One region of the Streptomyces sp. NPDC002232 genome, then DNA from elsewhere that is predicted to be linked to it. Evidence: riboswitches for the same ligand, from Rfam matches in the RefSeq annotation. Region 1 holds a riboswitch; each other region holds the start of a gene.
The links. A riboswitch is a leader RNA that binds a small molecule or an ion and turns the genes downstream of it on or off. The one in region 1 is predicted to bind cobalamin.
Positions count from the first base shown of each region.

Region 1 (5,016 bases):
CCGCGCTCGACGGCGGCCCAGCGGGCGATCCGTACGGCGTCGGCGAGGACGTGCCGGGCCTGGCGCGCGAGCTCCGCGCGGGGCGGGGTGCCCTCGGGCGGCCGCGGCGCCGGCCGGGTGCGCCGGGTCGTCACCGCCCGTCGGGCGGTGGCCAGCGCCCGCGGGCGGACGAGTCGGAGTCTGGAGTTGCGCGCCAATGGTTCATCGGGCTTTCGAGACGTCACGGGGGCAGTCTTCCCGCTGACGGCCCGAAAGCCCAATCGGAATCGGACGCCCCGTCGGAGCGGGCGCCCCGGCGGCCCCGGGACCGCCGTCAGAACAGGGGGGTCAGGAAGCGGCGGACGGACTCCTCGTAGCGGACCGGATCGGCGTTCCACGGGGCGGCGTGGGGGGCGCGCCGCACGGTCTGGAGGCTGACCAGGTCGGGTCGCCGGGCGGCGAGTTCCACGGACGGCTCCCAGGGGGCGATCGTGTCGTCGGGGCCGTGGAAGAGCAGGGTGGGGACGCGCAGCGCGCCCGGCTCCGAGACGGTCCGGAGGAGGTCCCCGTGCGGGCCGGTCCTGCCCTGGGCGGCGCGGACGGCGAGCGGGAGCAGGGGCTTGGGGACGTGGCGGGCGGCCGCGAGGTTGCGCAGGGTGGCCTCCCAGTCGAGGACCGGGGAGTCGAGGACGAGGCCGCCGATCCGGTCGCGCACGCCCGACTCGGCGGCGGCCCGCAGGGCCATCGAGGCTCCGGTCCCCCAGCCGTGCAGGACGACCTGCCGGGCGCCCCGGCGGACGGCGTAGCGGATGGCGGCGTCGACGTCGCGCCACTCGGAGTCGCCGAGGTGGGCGAGGCCGTCCGGGGAGGCGGGCGCCCCTTCGTCGCCCCGGTAGGCGGGGATGAGGACGGGGATCTTGCGCCGGTGGAAGAAGGGGACGAGGTTGAGCGGGTGCTCCCGGGTGGTGCCGAGCCCGTGCAGGGCGATCACCCAGGTGGTGCGGGGGCCGGCCACCAGCCAGGCGGGCAGGGGCCCGAGCTCGCCGGGGATCTCGACGTCCTCCTGGGCGAGCCCGAGGGCGCTGATCGGGGTGCCCCGGTGCAGCTGGGGGGTGAGCCGGACGCGGGCGCCGGGTCCGAGGACGCCGAGCTCGACGCGCTCCAGGCGGCGGACGACGGTGTCGGCGGTGTGCGGGACCCGTTCGAGGACGGGGCCGAGCACGGCGTGCAGGCCGGGTGCCTCCATCCCGTACGTGCCGGGGCGCAGCGAGGCGAGGCTGCGGGTGAGGGTGACGCGTTCGGGTCCCGTGGCGTGCACGGTGAGCCGGGGGTCTCCGGGCAGGGGCCGTCCGGACGGCGCCCTCAGGGCGACGTCGCTGGCGTACCGGCCGGCCGCGATCGCGGCCGCGCCGACACCGATCAGGGTGGTGACGGCCGCTGCCGTCGCTGTAGCCGGGCGCACGATCCCAGTGTCGGCAGGGCGGGGCGGGGCTGCCACCGGACGGACCCGGACGGACCCGGCACGCGCCGGGCGCGGAGCGGAAGCGGAGGGAGCCGGAGGGATCCCCCGGCGGAGTGACATGGGTCTCCTCCTGGCGGTCCCCCGGCCGGATGGTTCTGTCCAGGGAGCGGAACGGGACGGCGGGGGAGGAAGCGGGTCAGGTCGTACGTGCCCCGGAAGGGCCCGGATCACCCGTGGTTGCCGGGTGACCGCATCGTGGACACCCCGGCACCCGGGGGCCACAAGCGGAACCTCTTGACACCGGATAGGGACACCACGCCGCCCGCGTCAGTTCATCTTCCGTTCACCCAGGTTGCTTACGTTCGACGAGCCACTGACGTCGAACGATTGCCTGGGTAAATGGAACACATCACGCTGCTGCTCGCCATTGTGGTCGTGACAGCTCTCGTGTTCGATTTCACGAACGGTTTCCACGACACCGCGAACGCGATGGCCACGACCATCTCGACCGGTGCTCTCAAGCCCAAGACGGCGGTGGCCATGTCCGCCGTGCTGAACCTCGTCGGCGCCTTCCTGTCCGTGGAGGTCGCCAAGACGATCTCCGGCGGGATCATCAACGAAGAGGGCATTCGCACAGAAGTGATCTTCGCGGCGCTCGTGGGCGCCATCCTGTGGAATCTGCTGACCTGGCTGCTCGGTCTGCCGTCCAGCTCGTCCCACGCGCTCTTCGGCGGCCTCATCGGCGCCGCGGTCATGTCGGCCGGCTGGTCCGCCGTGAACGCCCCGACCATCGTCACCAAGGTCCTCATCCCGGCCGTGGCCGCGCCCATCGTCGCCGGTCTCGCCGCGATGCTGGCCACCCGCCTGACGTACCGGATCGGCGCGAAGACCGACGAGAAGCACACCGCCAAGGGCTACCGCGTCGGCCAGATCGCCTCCGCCGGTCTCGTCTCCCTCGCCCACGGCACCAACGACGCCCAGAAGACGATGGGCATCATCACCCTCGCCCTGGTCACCCAGGGCGTCGTCGCCCCCGGCTCGAACCCGCCCCTGTGGGTCATCGTCTCCGCCGGTGTGGCCATCGCGCTCGGCACCTACCTCGGTGGCTGGCGCATCATCCGCACCATGGGCAAGGGCCTCACCGACCTCCGGCCGCAGCAGGGCTTCGCCGCCCAGACCAGTGCCGCCACGGTCATCCTCGCCTCCTCGCACCTCGGCTTCTCCCTCTCCACCACCCAGTCCTGCTCGGGTGCCGTGATGGGTGCCGGTCTCGGCCGCAAGGGCGGTGTCGTCCGCTGGTCGACCGCCACCCGGATGTTCGTCGCCTGGGGCCTGACGCTGCCCGCCGCCGCCCTGGTCGGCGCCGGTGCCGAGTTCCTCACCAAGCAGGGTCCCTGGGGCATCGTCGCCGTCGCGGTCCTGCTGGTCGCCGGCTCCGCCGTGATCTGGTCCCTGTCCCGCCGCAAGCCGGTCGACCAGCACAACGTCACGGCCGACGACCTGGACGGCGACGCCGAGCCCGCGGGCGTCGTGACCACCGCGATCGCGGCCGTCACCCCGCCGCCGGCCGGCTCCGTCGCCGCCGTCGCGGACCTGAAGACCACCATCCCCGCGCCGGTCCCCACGGACCCGGCCGCTCCCCCGGCCCCCGCCGCCGCGGTCTAAGGAACTGGAACCAAGCATGAAGATCGACTGGGCAGCTCTCGGCTCCGTCTTCGGAGTCAGCCTCGTGGCGACCGTCGCCCTCGTGGGCCTCTTCACCCTCGGTGTCATCGGCCTCTCCAAGCAGGAGCAGGCCGCCGCCCTGGCCCGCACCGGCGCCTACGCCTGCTTCGCCCTGTGCCTGGCGGCCGTGGCGTACGGCATCTACCTGATCGTCGCCTGACGCGTCGGGCGTGACCGGCGGGGCGGTCCGCACCTTCGGGTGCGGGCCGCCCCGCCGTCGTGTCTGTGGTGCTTCGCACAGTGACGCGGTGCAGGTCAAGGGTGAGTTGACGGCTGTTCTCGGCCCGTGGTGGACTGCCGAGGCCATTACGGCGGCAGTAGAGGAAGTCCGGTGCGATTCCGGCGCGGTCCCGCCACTGTGACCGGATCCGACGGGTCCGGCAGTCAGGAACTCTCGCCGCCGGTCACGTCGATCCAGGGCGCGGACCCTGAGTGAGGACACAGCGCCATGCCCGGCCGCACCCCCCTGTTCTCCAGAGCCACCGCCGCCTTCGCGTACGGCGCGGCCGCCGGACTCGCCGTCGACCTGCTCGTCGGCGACCCCCGCCGCGGCCACCCCGTCGCCGCGTTCGGCCGGGCCGCCGCCCGGGTCGAGGACGCCCTGTGGCGCGACCACCGGGGCCGGGGCGCCCTGCACACCGCCGTCTGCGCCGGTACCGCCGTCGCGGCCGGTGCCCTCGCCACCCGCGCGGTGCGGGGCAGCCGCGCCGGGTCCGCCGCGCTCACCGCCGCCGCCGTCTGGTCCGTCGTCGGCGGTACGACCCTGGGGCGCGAGGCCCGCGCGATCGGCGGCGCCCTCTCCGTCGGCGACCTGGAGGTGGCCCGCGAGCGGCTGCCCCACCTGTGCGGGCGCGACCCGCAGTCCCTCGACGGTCCGGCGATGGCCCGCGCGGTCGTCGAGTCCGTCGCCGAGAACACCTCCGACGCGGTCGTGGGCGCCCTCTTCTGGGGAGCGGTCGCGGGCGTGCCCGGCCTGGTGGGCTTCCGCGCGGTCAACACCCTCGACGCGATGGTCGGCCACAAGTCCCCCCGGTACCGCCGGTACGGCTGGGCCTCGGCCCGCCTCGACGACCTGGCCGGCTGGCCCGGCGCCCGGCTCACCGCCGCCCTCGCCACCGTCGCCGGACCGGACCCGCGCGGCGCCGTACGGGCCTGGCGGGCGGACGCGGGGCGGCACCCCAGCCCGAACGCGGGCCCCGTCGAGGCCTCCTTCGCGGGCGCCCTCGGCGTGCGCCTCGGGGGCACCCTCTCCTACGCCGGGCGGGTCGAGCACCGGCCCGTCCTCAACGGGGAGGGACGGCCCGTCGAGGTCGCCGACATCGACCGCGCGGTCCGGCTCTCCCGCCGGGTCACCGGACTGACCCTGGTCGCCTGCGTGGGCGGCCGCATGATCGCGAGCGCGCTGAAGCGGAGGAACGCATGAGGGGTGGGGGGCTGCTGGTCGCCGGGACCACGTCCGACGCGGGCAAGAGCGTCGTCACGGCCGGAATATGCCGCTGGCTGGTCCGGCAGGGCATCAAGGTCGCGCCGTTCAAGGGGCAGAACATGTCCCTGAACTCCTTCGTCACCCGGGAGGGCGCCGAGATAGGCCGCGCCCAGGCCATGCAGGCCCAGGCCGCCCGGGTGGAGCCGACCGCGCTGATGAACCCGGTCCTGCTCAAGCCCGGCGGCGACCGCTCCAGCCAGGTCGTCCTCATGGGCAGGCCGGTCGGCGAGATGAGCGCGCGGGGCTACCACGGCGGCCGGCAGCAGACCCTGTTCGAGCCGGTGATGGCCTGCCTGGAGGAGCTCCGGGGCACGTACGACGCCGTGATCTGCGAGGGGGCGGGGAGCCCGGCCGAGATCAACCT
Region 1 covers NZ_JBIARV010000002.1:67,785-72,800, forward strand. The annotation lists gene ACFYXU_RS07095 (hypothetical protein) at 1-224, opposite strand, end outside; gene ACFYXU_RS07100 (alpha/beta hydrolase) at 314-1,441, opposite strand; gene ACFYXU_RS07105 (inorganic phosphate transporter) at 1,841-3,106, shown strand; gene ACFYXU_RS07110 (hypothetical protein) at 3,123-3,326, shown strand; cobalamin riboswitch at 3,448-3,580, shown strand; gene ACFYXU_RS07115 (cobalamin biosynthesis protein) at 3,615-4,589, shown strand; gene ACFYXU_RS07120 (cobyric acid synthase) at 4,586-5,016, shown strand, end outside.

Region 2 (5,016 bases), on a different contig from region 1:
TCCTGGCCGGGGCGGGCCCGTACCGGATGCACCGCGCGACGTCCGGTGTTGGAATGGCGACCGGGGGCGTCCACGATCCGAGGTGACGTTGTGAGCGAGCAATTCGACGAGATCGGGCCCATCGACTACGTGGTGGTCGAATTTCCCGGCAACCGCATGACGGGCGAGGGCTTCCCGCTCCTGGTCGATCTGGTGGACCGCGGCATCATCCGGATCCTCGACCTGATGTTCATCAGGAAGGACGAGGACGGTTCGGTGACCGCGCTGGAGATCGCGGACTTCGACGGGGACGGCAATCTCGACCTCTCCGTCTTCGAGGGCGTCCAGTCGGGGCTGCTCGGGCAGGACGACCTGGACGAGGCCGCCGAGGCCGTGGAGCCCGGCAACTCCGCCGGACTGCTGATCTACGAGAACGTGTGGGCCGCGCCGTTCGCCACCGCCCTGCGGCGGAGCGGGGCGCAGTTGGTCGCCTCCGGCCGAGTGCCCGTCCAGGCCCTCCTCGCCTCGCTCGACGCGGCCGAGGAATCGGCCTGACCCCTCGGGCCCCCGGCTTCCGGGCCGGCGGGCCCGGAAGCCGTCCGACGCCGTCGCGTCGGTCACGAGAGGAGAACGCGATGCCCGGTCTGCTTCGCGGAGTGGCCCGTACCGCGGTCGTCGCGGGTACGGCGACCGCCGTGTCCAACCGCGTGTCCCGCCGTCAACAGGGCCGATGGGCCGCCCAGCAGGGATACCAGCAGCAGCCCGCCGAACCCCCGCCCGCCGCCGCGCCCGTGGCCGCGTCGCAACCCGACGAGAGCATGGAGAGCAAGCTCGACCAGCTCAAGCAGCTCGGAGACCTCAAGGAGCAGGGAGTGCTCACCGAGGCCGAGTTCGAGGAGCAGAAGCGCAGGATCCTGGGCTGACCCCTCGGGCGCCGCACGGCCCCCGGACCGTCCGGCAGAGAGATGCCCGACGGTCCGGGGGCCCGCGTCACGAGCGGTCGCGCTTGAGGGAGTCCATGATTCCCTCGGCCCGGTGGCGCACGCTCCTCGCCTTCTGACGGATCGTGGCCTTCGCCCGGTCCGTCCTGCCCTCGGCCTCCAGGCGCTCGTGCCCGGTGACCTTCCCGGCGATCTCCTTGAGCCTGCCCCTGGCCTTGTCCACGGCGTCGTTCATGCCCGCGATCCTCCGTCCGGATCGGTTTCCTCCCTCCACGCTAGGTTCGGAGCGTCCCGGGTGCGCGTCGACGGGCCCGAGGCGCCGCCTCACGACGTCGGGCGGCGCCCCCGCGAAGGGGGCAGACTTGTACGGGAGCCCCGCGCGGGCCGCCGGCCTCGCGGGTCCTCCGTCCCGGCCGCGCCACGCATGGAGTTCCGCGGCGGTCCACCCGGTGAGCGGGAGGCAGACACATGACCACACCACAGGGCTCCGCATCCGGCGCCGGGCCCACCCCTCCCGCGGGCGACCCGGAGGACCAGCTCGCGCGCCTCGGCCGTTCCTGGACCTGGCTCCTCGGCGCGGCGGTGGCGACCCTCGTACCGGGCGTCCTGGTGCTCGTCTGGCCGGACGTGACCCTGCACGTCCTGGCCGTCCTCATCGGGCTCTACCTGCTGGTGATGGGCGGCTTCCGCTTCGTGTCCGTCTTCGGCCGGGACAGCGGCGACCGCGTGCCCGGCCTCATCCTGGCGGTCCTGTGCGTCCTGGGCGGGGTGCTGTGCCTGCGGAACCCGCTCCAGACGATCGCCGCGCTCTCGCTGATCGTCGGCGCCGTCTGGCTGGTGTCCGGCATCGTCACCCTGTACTCCGCCATCGCCACCCGGAACATGCCGCACCGCGGCGTCGTCATGGCCGTCGGGATCCTCGGCATCGTCGCGGGCATCGTGGTCCTGGCGCTGCCCACCGAGTCGGCCCGCGCCCTGACCCGGCTGCTCGGACTCTGGCTCGTCCTCCTGGGCCTCGCGGAGGCGGCGGTCGCCCTGGCGTGGCGGTCGGCCCTGCGCAGGGCGGGCATCCCGCCCGGGGGACGGTGACGGAGACGCCGGGCCCGCCGCGCGCGACGTGGAAAGAGCGCTGCGGCGTGGCCGGTCCACGCAGGCGCACGTCGCTTTCACGTCCGGATGCTGGAAGTCGCTCGCCGCTGGGCGATCACACCCCTTAGGGTGGCTTCCGCAGCTGGTTCGCCCCGTCCGCCAGGCGGGATGCGTCGCAAGAGGGAACCCGGTGGGAATCCGGGACTGCCCCGCAGCGGTGAGCGGGAACGACCGCCGTCATACGCACTGGGACCGACTCGGTCCTGGGAAGCGACGGCCATTAGGTGTCCTCCGGTCCTGTCCGGAGAGCGTGCCCGCGAGTCCGAAGACCTGCCCGCTGCCCGTGCGCGGACGTATTCCGCGTACGGACATCCCGGTGACCTCGTGGGCGGGTCGGCGTACACAGCGAGCGGCACGCACGGAGTTCTCCCGTGACGTGGTCCGTACGTTCTGGCGTTCCTTCGCGTCCATCCCCGTCTCCGGGTGCTCTGGACACGTCTCGCGAAGGAGAGTTCCGTGACAGCGAAGCCCGCGGCCGCACGAGCCACCGTGTACGGCTACCCCCGCCAGGGTCGGAACCGCGAACTGAAGAAGGCCGTCGAGGGCTACTGGAAGGGCCGGGTCACCGCCGAAGCCCTCCGCGCCACCGCCGCCGAACTGCGCCGTGCGAACTGGCGGCAGCTGGCCGACGCCGGCATCCACGAAGTGCCCACCGGCGACTTCTCGTTCTACGACCACGTCCTGGACACCAGCGTCATGGTCGGCGCCGTCCCCGCCCGCCACCGCGCCGCCGTCGACGCGGACGCCCTCGACGGGTACTTCGCGATGGCCCGCGGCACCCAGGACGTGGCGCCGCTGGAGATGACCAAGTGGTTCGACACCAACTACCACTACCTGGTCCCCGAGCTCGGCCCGGACACCGTCTTCAGCACCGACTCCACCCGACAGGTCGCCGAGCTGAAGGAAGCCCTCGCGCTCGGTCTGACCGCCCGCCCGGTCCTCGTCGGCCCCGTCACCTACCTGCTCCTCGCCAAGCCCGCGCCCGGCGTGGCCGCCGACTTCGACCCGATCACCCTCCTCGACCGGCTGCTCCCCGTCTACGCCGAGGTCCTCGCCGACCTGCGCGCGGCGGGAGCCGAGTGGGTCCAGCTGGACGAGCCCGCTCTCGTCCAGGACCGCACTCCGGCCGAGCTGAACGCCGCCGCCCGCGCGTACCGCGACCTCGGCGCGCTCGGGGACCGGCCGAAGCTGCTCGTCGCCTCCTACTTCGACCGCCTCGGCGACGCCCTCCAGGTGCTCGCCGCCGCCCCCGTGGACGGTCTCGCCCTCGACTTCACCGGCCCCGCCGCCGCCAACCTCGACGACCTCGCCGCCGTCGGCGGACTGCCCGGCAAGCGCCTGGTCGCGGGCGTCGTCAACGGCCGCAACATCTGGATCGACGACCACCAGAAGTCCCTGGCCACCCTCGCCACCCTGCTCGGTCTCGCCGACCGGGTCGACGTGGCCGCCTCCTGCTCCCTGCTGCACGTCCCGCTGGACGCGAGCGCCGAGGGCGACATCGACCCCGAGGTCCGGCGCTGGCTCGCCTTCGCCCGCCAGAAGACCACCGAGGTCGCCACCCTCGCCAAGGGCCTCGCCCACGGCACCGACGCGATCAGCGCCGAACTGGCCGCCAACCGGGCCGACCTGGCCTCCCGCGCCGGCTCCGCCCTCACCCGCGACCCCGCCGTCCGCGCCCGCACCGCCGCGATCACCGACGCGGACGTCCGCCGCTCCCAGCCGTACGCCGAGCGGACCGCGGCCCAGCGCGCCCACCTGGGCCTGCCGCTGCTGCCGACCACCACCATCGGCTCCTTCCCGCAGACCGACGAGCTCCGCGTGGCCCGCGCCGACCTGCGCGCCGGCCGCATCGACACGGCCGGATACGAGGAGCGGATCAAGGACGAGATCCGCGAGGTCCTCGCCTTCCAGGAGAAGACGGGCGTCGACGTGCTCGTGCACGGCGAGCCCGAGCGCAACGACATGGTGCAGTACTTCGCCGAGCAGCTGACCGGCTACGTCGCCACCCAGCACGGCTGGGTGCAGTCGTACGGCACCCGCTACGTCCGGCCCCCGGTCCTGGCCGGGGACATCTCGCGCCCCGAACCGATGACGGTGCGCTGGACCGCGTACGCCCAGGCGCAGACCTCGAAGCCGGTCAAGGGCATGCTGACCGGTCCGGTGACCATGCTCGCGTGGTCGTTCGTCCGCGACGACCAGCCGCTGGGCGACACCGCCCGGCAGGTGGCGCTCGCCCTGCGCGACGAGGTGGTCGACCTGGAGGCGGCCGGGACGTCGGTCATCCAGGTCGACGAACCGGCCCTCCGGGAGACCCTGCCGCTGCGCTCCGCCGACCACGCCGCCTACCTCGCCTGGGCGACGGAGTCCTTCCGGCTGACCACCGGCGGGGTGCGGCCGGACACCCAGATCCACACCCACATGTGCTACGCCGAGTTCGGCGACATCGTCCGGGCCATCGACGACCTCGACGCCGACGTCATCAGCCTGGAGGCGGCCCGCTCCCACATGCAGGTCGCCGGTGAACTCGCCGCGCACGGATACCCGCGCGAGGCCGGTCCGGGCGTCTGGGACATCCACTCCCCCCGCGTCCCGAGCACGGAGGAAGCCGCCGCGCTGCTGCGCAAGGGCCTGGAGGCCATCCCGGCCGACCGTCTGTGGGTCAACCCCGACTGCGGCCTGAAGACCCGGGGCTGGCCCGAGACCCGCACCTCCCTGGAGCACCTCGTCGCCGCCGCCCGCGAGGTCAGGACGGAACTGCGGGCCGACCGGGAGCCGCGCACCGACCGGTGACCACGGCCCGACGAGGGGTGACGCCCTGACGCCTTGCCGTCCGGGCCGGACGCGTCGTCGTCCGGCCCGGACGGCCACGGCGAACGGGTCACCGTCCGGCCCGGACGGCCACGGCGGCATGAGGTGTGCCACAGGGGCCGTCGTAGGCGGACCGAAC
Region 2 covers NZ_JBIARV010000004.1:279,606-284,621, reverse strand. The annotation lists gene ACFYXU_RS19295 (DUF6325 family protein) at 91-534, shown strand; gene ACFYXU_RS19290 (SHOCT domain-containing protein) at 615-902, shown strand; gene ACFYXU_RS19285 (CsbD family protein) at 970-1,155, opposite strand; gene ACFYXU_RS19280 (HdeD family acid-resistance protein) at 1,389-2,009, shown strand; cobalamin riboswitch at 2,136-2,362, shown strand; gene metE (5-methyltetrahydropteroyltriglutamate--homocysteine S-methyltransferase) at 2,526-4,859, shown strand.
Region 2: linked by a shared signal. The riboswitch ahead of metE (5-methyltetrahydropteroyltriglutamate--homocysteine S-methyltransferase) and the one ahead of ACFYXU_RS07115 (cobalamin biosynthesis protein) in region 1 are both predicted to bind cobalamin.

Region 3 (5,016 bases), on a different contig from region 1:
CGGGCGTGGCCCGGGCCGGCCAGGGCGCGGACCGCGTGCGGCAGGACCAGACCGACGAAGCCGATCGCACCCGCCGAGGAGACCAGGACGGCCGTGAGCAGCGCGGTGACGGTGAGGAGGACCAGACGGGTCCGGCCCACGGCCACGCCGAGCGCCGCCGCCGCGTCCTCCCCGAACGCGAAGGCGTCCAGGGTGCGGGCGTGACCACCGCAAACCAGCAGAGCGACGGCGAGGACGGCGGCGCACACGCCGACGTCCGTCCAGCCCGCGCCGGTGAGCGAGCCCAGCAGCCAGAAGAGGACGCCCCGGGTGGTCTCGGCGTCGGCGGCCGTCATCACGACGAACGAGGTCAGCGCCGAGAACAGTTGCATCGCCGCCACTCCGGCCAGGACCACCTTGTCGGTCGACCCGCCCAGCGTGTGGCTCAGCAGCAGCACCAGGGCGAAGGAGCACAGCGCGCCCAGGAAGGCGCCCCCGGCGACGGACACGAGACCCCCGCCCACGCCGAGGACGACGACCGCGACGGCGCCCGTGGAGGCGCCGGAGGAGACGCCCAGTACGAACGGATCGGCCAGCGGATTGCGCAGCAGGGACTGCATCACCGCCCCGCAGACGGCGAGTCCGGCTCCGCACACGGCCGCGAGGAGGGTACGGGGCAGCCGCAGCTCCCACACGATGCCGTCGCGGATCGCGCTCAGGTCCGACGGGCTTCCCCCGAGGTGGGAGACGACCACCGACCAGGCGTCCGCGACGCGGATGTCGGCCGGGCCGATGGTGACGGCGAGGGCGACGGAGGCGCACAGCAGGAGGAGCCCGGCCGCTCCGGCGACCGGCGGGAGGGCCCGCGAGGGCATCCCCCTCCCGGAGAGCGTCCGTTCCGCCGTGCCCGTGCCCGACGGCGTCACTTCGCGAGCCCGTACGTCCGCAGCGCGGCGGCCACCTTCTCGATGCCCTCGACGGTGCGGATCGTCGGGTTCATGGCCTGGCCGCTGAGGATCACGTACCGCTTCTTCCGCACGGCCGTCATGTTCCGGGTGACCGGGTGGGACTCCAGGAACTCGATCTTCTTCGCGGCGCTCTCGGCCGACTGGGCCTTGCGGGTCAGGTCGGCGATCACCAGCACGTCGGGGTCGCGGTCGGCGACGGTCTCCCAGTTGATCTGCGGCCACTCCTCCTTGGTGTCGTCGAAGACGTTCTTCACGCCGAGCGTCCCGCTGACGATGCCCGGCGCACCGCAGCAGCCGGCCATGTACGGCCCCTGGGAGTCGGAGAACCAGTAGAGGACGGACGCGTCGCCGAAGTCGGCACCGGCCCTGGCCTTCGCCACGCGGGCGCGGAGCTCTCCGACGAGCTTCTCGCCCCGCTCCGGGACCTCGAAGATCCTGGCCAGGTCGCGGATCTCGCCGTACACGGTGTCCATGGTCAGCGGCCGGGTGCGCAGGCCGTCGCCGTCGCCGCTGTTGTCCTTGCCGACGCAGTCGGTGGGGGACAGATAGGTCGGTACGCCGAGCTTCGTGAACCGCTCCCTGGGGGCCACGCCGCCCTTGCCCAGGGTGTAGAGGAAGGAGGCGCTGACGAAGTCGGGCTCGGTGTCGAGGACCTTCTCGAAGGAGGGGTAGCGGTCCGCGAGCCGGGGGACCTTCGCGTTCGCCTTCTCCAGGCCCTTGAGGACCGGGTCCGTCCAGGTCGCGGTCCCCACCATCCGGTCCGCCAGCCCGAGGGAGAGCAGGATCTCGGCCGAGCCCTGGTCGAGGGCGACGGCCCGGCGGGGCGCGTGATCGACCTGGACGCGCTGCCCGCAGTTGTCGAGAGCGACCGGAGCGCCGGGCCCGGCCGCCTTCGCCCCGGGCGAGGCGGCCGTGCCGCCGGCGCCACAGCCGGCGACGAGCACGGAACCGGCCACGAGCAGCACGGCGGAACGGACGGAAGGTGCGAGGTGCACGGTGAGGGGTCCTCTGCGTCACGGCTCATGCGCGGAGCCTGTCGTACGGTGCTTCCCGGACGGCGGCACGCGCCGTCCGGGCCGCCAGCAGGTCTTCGGACTCGGGGTCGTCCGGACGGAGCGCCTTCCCGGACCCCTCGGGGCCCAGTGGCCGATGCTCCGCCCGTCACCCTCACCGCTGCGCGTCAGCTCCGGATTCCCACCGGATTCCCTGACCCGTGCACATACCGTATGGATACGTACAGAGGTGCGACTGGCCCGGGCAAACTACCACAGGCCGATCTTGGACCCGTCGGGCCGTCGGTCAGAAGGAAGTCCAGGTGAAGGCGACCTGGTCGCCGTTCTCTATCTCGAACTGGCAGCCGCCGACCGGGGTCGGGGTGCCGTTCACGGAGATGCTCCAGTAGGCCGAGCCGCCCCCGCTCACGCCCTTCACGGTCTCCACCGCGTAGTCGTCGAAGGACGCGTACCAGGTGCCGTCCCACGTGAAGCCGTTGCGCTTGGCCGCGTGGTCGAGGGCGGCCGTCGGGGTGGGGACCTTCGTGGCGTGCGCGCCACCGTTGGTGCCGTCGCACTGGTGCGCGCCGCCGGCGGCGGTCGTCACGTCGTGGCCCCAGGTGAAGATCTTCTTCTTGAAGAGCAGGCCGTCGGGGCCCTGGACGCTGACGGTGACTCTCACCGGCGCGTTCGTGAACGTGGCCGCGGTCTCGGCCTGCGCGACGGCGGGTGCGGTGGTCAGGGCGAGACCGAGCGCGGCGGTGGTCACGGCGGCGCGGCGGAGCAGGGTGGTGCGCATGGTGTTCCTCTCGACGAGGGATGTGGTCGGTGGTTCATCCGGCCGTGGCGTCCGGGCCCCTGTCCCGACCGGCGAACCGGATCGGAGCCTGGAAGCGGGCCTTGCGGGCGGCACGGCGGAAGACGGTGAGGACGGCGGGTCCCGCCAGGGTGATGACGACGAGGTTGGTGACGGCGCGGCCGGTGTCCCAGCCGAGCGAGGTCGCCAGGTCGAAGGCGACGTACCGCTGGAACTGCTCGGTGAACGGCAGCCCCGGAAGGTAGGCGATCGAGCTGTTCGGGTCCAGGGAGAAGGGCCAGAAGGACAGGTTGAGCAGGAAGCCGAACAGATAGCCGGAGACCGAGCCGTACACCGCGAGGAGGGCGACCTCCCGCCGTCCCGTGGCCTTCGGCAGGAACCCGGCGAGCATGCCCACGAAGGCGCAGCCGAACATCTGGTACGGCATCCAGGGGCCGACGCCGCCGGTGATGAGCGCCGAGGCGAAGAGCGAGGTGCAGCCCAGGGTGAAACCGAAGCCCGGTCCGTACACCCGGCCCGCGAGCACGAGGAGGAAGAAGACCGTCTCGATGCCGGCGGTCCCCGCCCCGAGGGGGCGGATCGCGGCGTTCACGGCCGACAGCACCCCCAGCATGGCCAGGGCCTTGGAGTTGATGCCGCCCTCGGCGATCTCCGAGATCACCACGGAGAGCACGATCACGAGCAGGACGCCGAAGATCAGGGGCGGGGCGTAGTTCGAGCCGAACTTGCCCGGCGCCACGAGGAACGGCCAGAAGAACGCGACCACGCCGAGGAAGGCCGCCATCGCGATGACGAGCGCCGCCCGGGGGCGGATGCGGATGGCGGCGGGGGAGGTGCTCACGCGCGCGGGTCCGTTCCGTCGGCGGCGAGGACCGAGGCCAGTTGGTCCACGGCGAGGTAGGGGAGCGGGGCGAGGATCTTCGCGGTCTGCGGGGCGAAGACGGGGGAGGCGACGATGACCTCCGTGGTGGGCCCGTCGGCGACGATGTCCCCCTCGGCCATGACGACCACCCGGTCGGCGGCTCGGGCGACGAACTCGACGTCGTGGGTGGAGATGACGACCGTGCGGCCTTCCGCCGCGAGCCCGTCGACGAGGGTGATCAGCTCGCCCTTGGCCCGGTAGTCGAGCCCGCGCGTGGGCTCGTCGAGCAGCACGACCCGCGGGGCGGCGGCCAGTTGGATCGCCAGGACGAGGGCGAGCTTCTGGCCCTCGGACAGATCGCGGGGATGGGTGGTGTCGGGGATGCCGGGAGCGAGCCGGTCCAGGATGGTGCGGGCGGGGGTCCCGTCGGCCGCGACCCCCGACTCCGCGTCGGCCTGGTCGAGTTCCTGCCTGACGCTCTCCAGGTAGAGGAGGTCGGTGGGGGTCTGCGGCACCAGGCCGACGAGGCGGCGCGCCTCGCTCGCCGAGACCTTCCGGGGATCCGGTGCCTTCGGATCGCCGGGCTCCCCGACCGTGACGGACCCGGCCTTGCGGGGTCCTGAGCCCTGGAGGGCCCAGAGCAGGGAGGACTTGCCGGAGCCGTTGCGTCCCATCAGCGCGGTGACCTCGCCCGCGCGGAGGTCGAGGTCGACCTCGCGGACGGCGGGCACGCCCTGGTACGTCACGGTGACGCCGCGCGCGGTCAGCAGCCCGGGCCGGTCGGCGCCGGGCGCCGGGCGTACCGGCGGGGGCACGGCGTCCCGCAGCCGGGTCCGCAGGGGCGCCGCCGCCCGGCGGGCGTCGCGGATCGAGAGGGGGAGCGGGGACCAGCCGGCGGCGCGGCCCAGTTCGACGATGGGCGGCGCGATCGACGACGTACGGAAGACGTCGGCGGGCGGACCGGAGACCACCCGCCCGTCACCGGGCAGGTGGATGACCCGGTCCGCGTACTGGACGACCCGCTCCAGCCGGTGTTCGGCGAGCAGGACGGTGACGCCGAGGTCGTGGACGAGACGGGTGACGGCGGCCAGGACCTCTTCGGCGGCGGTCGGGTCCAGCGCGGAGGTCGGCTCGTCGAGGACCAGGATCCGGGGGTGCGCGGTGAGGACGGATCCGATGGCGACGCGCTGCTGCTGGCCCCCGGAGAGCTCGTGGAGGGCCCGGTGGCGGAGGTCGGCGAGACCCAGCAGGTCGAGGGTCTCCTCCACCCGCTTGCGCATGGTGGCGGGCGGTACCGACAACTGCTCCATGGTGTAGGCGAGTTCTTCCTCGACGGTGTCCGTGACGAAGCCGTCCAGGGGGTCCTGGCCCACGACGCCCACCACGTCGGCGAGTTCG
Region 3 covers NZ_JBIARV010000004.1:462,560-467,575, forward strand. The annotation lists gene ACFYXU_RS20035 (FecCD family ABC transporter permease) at 1-854, opposite strand, end outside; gene ACFYXU_RS20040 (ABC transporter substrate-binding protein) at 902-1,942, opposite strand; cobalamin riboswitch at 2,030-2,181, opposite strand; gene ACFYXU_RS20045 (DUF4430 domain-containing protein) at 2,247-2,738, opposite strand; gene ACFYXU_RS20050 (ECF transporter S component) at 2,773-3,597, opposite strand; gene ACFYXU_RS20055 (ABC transporter ATP-binding protein) at 3,594-5,016, opposite strand, start outside.
Region 3: linked by a shared signal. The riboswitch ahead of ACFYXU_RS20040 (ABC transporter substrate-binding protein) and the one ahead of ACFYXU_RS07115 (cobalamin biosynthesis protein) in region 1 are both predicted to bind cobalamin.

Region 4 (5,016 bases), on a different contig from region 1:
CCCCGCGCCGCGACGCGCACGACCTCTCGCCGCAGGAGCGGGAGTTGCTGATGCTCCTCGGCATCGGCTGCACCGACGACATCGCGGCCCGCCGGCTGGGGGTCTCGCTGCGGACCGTCCGCCGGATGAGCTCCGAACTGATGAACCGACTGGGTGCGCGCAGCCGGTTCGAGGCGGGCGTACGGGCGGCGAAAGAGGGCTGGCTCTGAGAATTCCCGTCCGTTATCGGGATGGCTCTGACAAAGTCGCATCCGTTATGCGGACAGGGGTTCCCTGGAGGGGTACCGTCCCCTAGATTTCCCCAGCATTACCGAGGTGATCAGCGAGGGGACGGGAATCGCCATGTCAGAAACGCCAGATGCGACACAAGGGAAACAACCGACCATCACTCCCCTGCGGGTGGTGATCGCACTCTGCCTGATCGCCCCGTTCGTGGCGATGCTCTGGGTGAGCTCCTATGCGAAGACCGAACCGCTTTTCGCCGGAATCCCGTTCTTCTACTGGTACCAGATGCTCTGGGTGCTCATCTCCACGGCCCTCACCATGATCGCGTACAAGCTGTGGCAGCTGGACCAGCGTGCCCGCAAGGGAGGTGACGCGCGATGAAGGACGGCGTGAACGGCGTGGCGCTCGGCGTCTTCGTCTTCTTCTTCGTGGCCGTCACGGTCATGGGCTTCCTGGCCGCGCGCTGGCGCAGGGCCGACAACGAGCAGAGCCTCGACGAATGGGGCCTGGGCGGCCGGTCGTTCGGCACCTGGGTGACCTGGTTCCTGCTCGGCGGCGACCTCTACACGGCGTACACCTTCGTCGCCGTGCCCGCGGCGATCTACGCGGCGGGCGCGGCCGGCTTCTTCGCCGTGCCGTACACGATCCTGGTGTACCCGCTGATCTTCACCTTCCTGCCGCGCCTCTGGTCGGTCTCGCACAAGCACGGATACGTCACCACCTCGGACTTCGTGCGCGGCCGCTTCGGCTCCAAGGGCCTGTCGCTGGCGGTGGCGGTCACCGGCATCCTCGCCACCATGCCGTACATCGCGCTCCAGCTCGTCGGCATCCAGGCCGTCCTGGACGTGATGGGCGTCGGCGGCGGCGAGAACACCCACTGGTTCGTCAAGGACCTGCCGCTGCTGATCGCCTTCGGCGTCCTCGCGGCGTACACGTACTCCTCGGGCCTACGCGCCCCCGCGCTCATCGCCTTCGTCAAGGACACCCTGATCTACCTCGTCATCGCGGTGGCGATCATCTACATCCCGATCAAGCTGGGCGGCTTCGACGAGATCTTCGCGAAGGCCGGCGAGGCGTACGCGCAGACCAACCCGGCGACCGGGAAGCCGCGCGGCACGCTCGCCCCCGGCGAGGCCGGACAGTGGACGTACGCGACGCTCGCGCTCGGCTCGGCGCTCGCGCTCTTCATGTACCCGCACTCCATCACGGCGACCCTGTCGTCCCGGAGCCGTGAGGTCATCCGCCGCAACACCACGATCCTGCCGCTGTACTCGCTGATGCTGGGCCTGCTCGCGCTGCTCGGCTTCATGGCGATCGCCGCCGGCATCAAGGTCACGAACGGCCAGCTCGCCATCCCGCAGCTCTTCGAGACCATGTTCCCGGACTGGTTCGCGGGCGTCGCCTTCGCCGCCATCGGCATCGGCGCGCTCGTCCCGGCCGCGATCATGTCGATCGCCGCGGCCAACCTCTTCACCCGCAACATCTACAAGGACTTCCTCAAGCCCGACGCCACCCCGGCGCAGGAGACCAAGGTCTCCAAGCTGGTCTCGCTCCTGGTGAAGGTCGGCGCGCTCGTCTTCGTCCTCACCATGGACAAGACGGTCGCGATCAACTTCCAGCTGCTCGGCGGCATCTGGATCCTCCAGACCTTCCCGGCGCTCGTCGGCGGTCTCTTCACCCGCTGGTTCCACCGCTGGGCGCTGCTCGCCGGCTGGGCCGTCGGCATGATCTACGGCACGGCCGCCGCCTACGGTGTCGCCAGCCCGACCCAGAAGCACTTCGGCGGCTCCGCCGCCGAGATCCCGGGCATCGGCGAGATCGGCTACATCGGCCTCACCGCCTTCGTCCTGAACGTCGTCGTCACGGTCGTCCTGACCTTCGTCCTCAAGGCCGTCAAGGCCCCCGAGGGCGTCGACGAGACCTCCCCGGAGGACTACACGGCGGACGCGGGCGACGCCGGCGTCCGCACCGAGCTCCCGAAGGTCGGCACCCCGACCCACTGAGCCACGGCCACGCGCGCGGAAGGGGCCCGGGACCTCCCGGGCCCCTTCCGCGCGCCGGGCGGCAGACTGGCGGGCATGGACTTCACGATCAGGGCGGTACGGCCCGAGGAGTACGAGCGGCTCGGTGACCTCACCGGGCTCACCTATCTGAACGACGGCCTGCTGCTGCACGGCGAGGACGACTTCTACCTGGACGTGCTGCGCGACACGGCCCGGCGGGCCCGCGAGAGCGAGGTGCTCGTCGCCGCCGACGCCGACGACACCGTCATCGGCGGGGTGACCTTCGCCGCCGGCGGCACCCCGTGGGCCGACATCGCCGTCCCCGGCGAGGCCGAGTTCCGGATGCTGGTGGTCGCCCCGGCGGCCCGCGGCAGGGGCGTCGGAGAGGCCCTCGTGCGCGCCTGCCTGGACCGGGCGCGGGCCCTGGACGGCTGCGCGCGGCTCGTCCTCTCCACGGACGCCAAGATGGTCTCCGCGCACCGGATCTACGAGCGGATGGGCTTCGTCCGCACGCCCGAGCGGGACTGGAACCCCCTCCCCGAGCACGCTCTGCGGACGTACGCACTCGAACTGTAACTCCGGGACCGACACAACATGTGGGGGGTGCTCGAAGGGGCGCCCCCCACATGTATGCTCGACCTCGCTGTCGACGCAGGGGAATCCGGCGCGAATCCGGAACTGTCCCGCAACGGTGTGCTACGTGCGGATTCGTACGGAGTGAGTCCGAGGACCTGCCGACAGCGCGCCCGGTCCGTCCGTTCCGGGTGCCACAGACGTCCGGGCCTCGCGGAGTGGGCCGGTGGACGCGGCGCGCCCGCGCGTACGGGTGCCCGCCTGCCCGCCTCCCCCGCCCTGGCCCCGAGCCGAGCGAGGGAGAGCCCCCACGTGACCATCGCGCCCGCCGATCCGGCCGCAGCGATCGAGAACGACGGCCCCGGGACCGTACTCCTGCGGACCCTGACCGATCTCACCGCCGACCTCCCGGACACCGACCCCGGCAAGGTGGCCGCCGCCGCGCTCCGCGGCCGCAGTGCCCGGTCGGACGAGGCGGAGCTGCGCGAGCTGGCCACCGAGGCCGCCGCCGGCCTGATCGCCGAGGACCCCGCGTACTCCCGGCTCGCCGCCCGGCTCCTCACCCTGACGATCGCCGCCGAGGCGGCCGGCCAGGGAGCCGTGTGCTTCTCGGCCTCGGTCGCCGTCGGCCACCGCGAGGGCCTCATCGCCGACCGGACCGCCGCCTTCGCCGCCCTGCACGCCGACCGCCTCGACGCGACGATCGACCAGGCCGCCGACGACCGCTTCGGCTACTTCGGCCTGCGCACGCTCTACTCGCGCTACCTGCTCCGCCACCCGATCACCCGCAAGGTGATCGAGACCCCGCAGCACTTCATGCTGCGCGTCGCCTGCGGCCTGGCCGAGGACGACAGCGTCCGCGCCCTGGACGAAGTGGCGTCCCTGTACGGCCTGATGAGCCGCCTGGACTACCTCCCCTCATCCCCGACGCTCTTCAACTCCGGCACCCGCCACCCGCAGATGTCCTCCTGCTACCTGCTGGACTCCCCGCAGGACGAGCTGGACTCCATCTACGACCGCTACCACCAGGTCGCGCGTCTCTCGAAGCACGCGGGCGGCATCGGCCTCTCGTACTCCCGCATCCGCGCCCGGGGTTCCCTCATCCGCGGCACCAACGGGCACTCCAACGGCATCGTGCCGTTCCTGAAGACCCTGGACGCCTCCGTCGCCGCCGTGAACCAGGGCGGCCGCCGCAAGGGCGCCGCCGCGGTCTACCTGGAGACCTGGCACGCGGACATCGAGGAGTTCCTGGAGCTCCGCGACAACACGGGCGAGGACCAGCGCCGCACGCACAACCTGAACCTGGCGCACTGGATCCCGGACGAGTTCATGCGCCGGGTCAACGCCGACGCCGAGTGGTCGCTGTTCTCCCCGGCGGACGTGCCCGAGCTCGTCGACCTGTACGGCGAGGAGTTCGACGCCGCCTACCGCAAGGCCGAGGCGGCGGGCCTGGCCCGCAAGACGATGCCGGCCCGCGACCTGTACGGCCGGATGATGCGGACGCTGGCGCAGACCGGCAACGGCTGGATGACGTTCAAGGACGCCTCCAACCGGACCGCGAACCAGACCGCCGTGCCCGGCACCGTCGTCCACTCCTCGAACCTGTGCACGGAGATCATCGAGGTCACGAACGACGGCGAGACCGCGGTCTGCAACCTGGGCTCCGTGAACCTCGGCTCGTTCGTCGTCGGTTCGGACATCGACTGGGAGCGCCTGGACGAGACCGTCCGCACGGCCGTCACCTTCCTCGACCGCGTCGTCGACATCAACTTCTACCCGACCGAGGAGGCCGGCCGCTCCAACGCCCGCTGGCGCCCGGTCGGCCTGGGCGCGATGGGCCTCCAGGACGTCTTCTTCCAGCTGAAGCTGCCCTTCGACTCCGCCGAGGCGCGCGCGCTCTCGACGAAGATCGCCGAGCGGATCATGCTCGCGGCGTACGAGGCCTCCGCCGACCTCGCCGAGCGCTCCGGCCCGCTCCCCGCCTGGGAGGACACCCGCACCGCCCAGGGCGTCCTGCACCCGGACCACTACGACGTGGAGCTGAACTGGCCGGAGCGCTGGACGGCGCTGCGCGCGCGCATCGCCACCACCGGCATGCGCAACAGCCTCCTCCTCGCCATCGCCCCCACGGCGACCATCGCCTCCATCGCGGGCGTCTACGAGTGCATCGAGCCGCAGGTCTCCAACCTGTTCAAGCGCGAGACGCTCTCCGGCG
Region 4 covers NZ_JBIARV010000001.1:509,249-514,264, forward strand. The annotation lists gene ACFYXU_RS02230 (LuxR C-terminal-related transcriptional regulator) at 1-209, shown strand, start outside; gene ACFYXU_RS02235 (DUF3311 domain-containing protein) at 343-606, shown strand; gene mctP (monocarboxylate uptake permease MctP) at 603-2,228, shown strand; gene ACFYXU_RS02245 (GNAT family N-acetyltransferase) at 2,304-2,804, shown strand; cobalamin riboswitch at 2,842-2,982, shown strand; gene ACFYXU_RS02250 (ribonucleoside-diphosphate reductase subunit alpha) at 3,114-5,016, shown strand, end outside.
Region 4: linked by a shared signal. The riboswitch ahead of ACFYXU_RS02250 (ribonucleoside-diphosphate reductase subunit alpha) and the one ahead of ACFYXU_RS07115 (cobalamin biosynthesis protein) in region 1 are both predicted to bind cobalamin.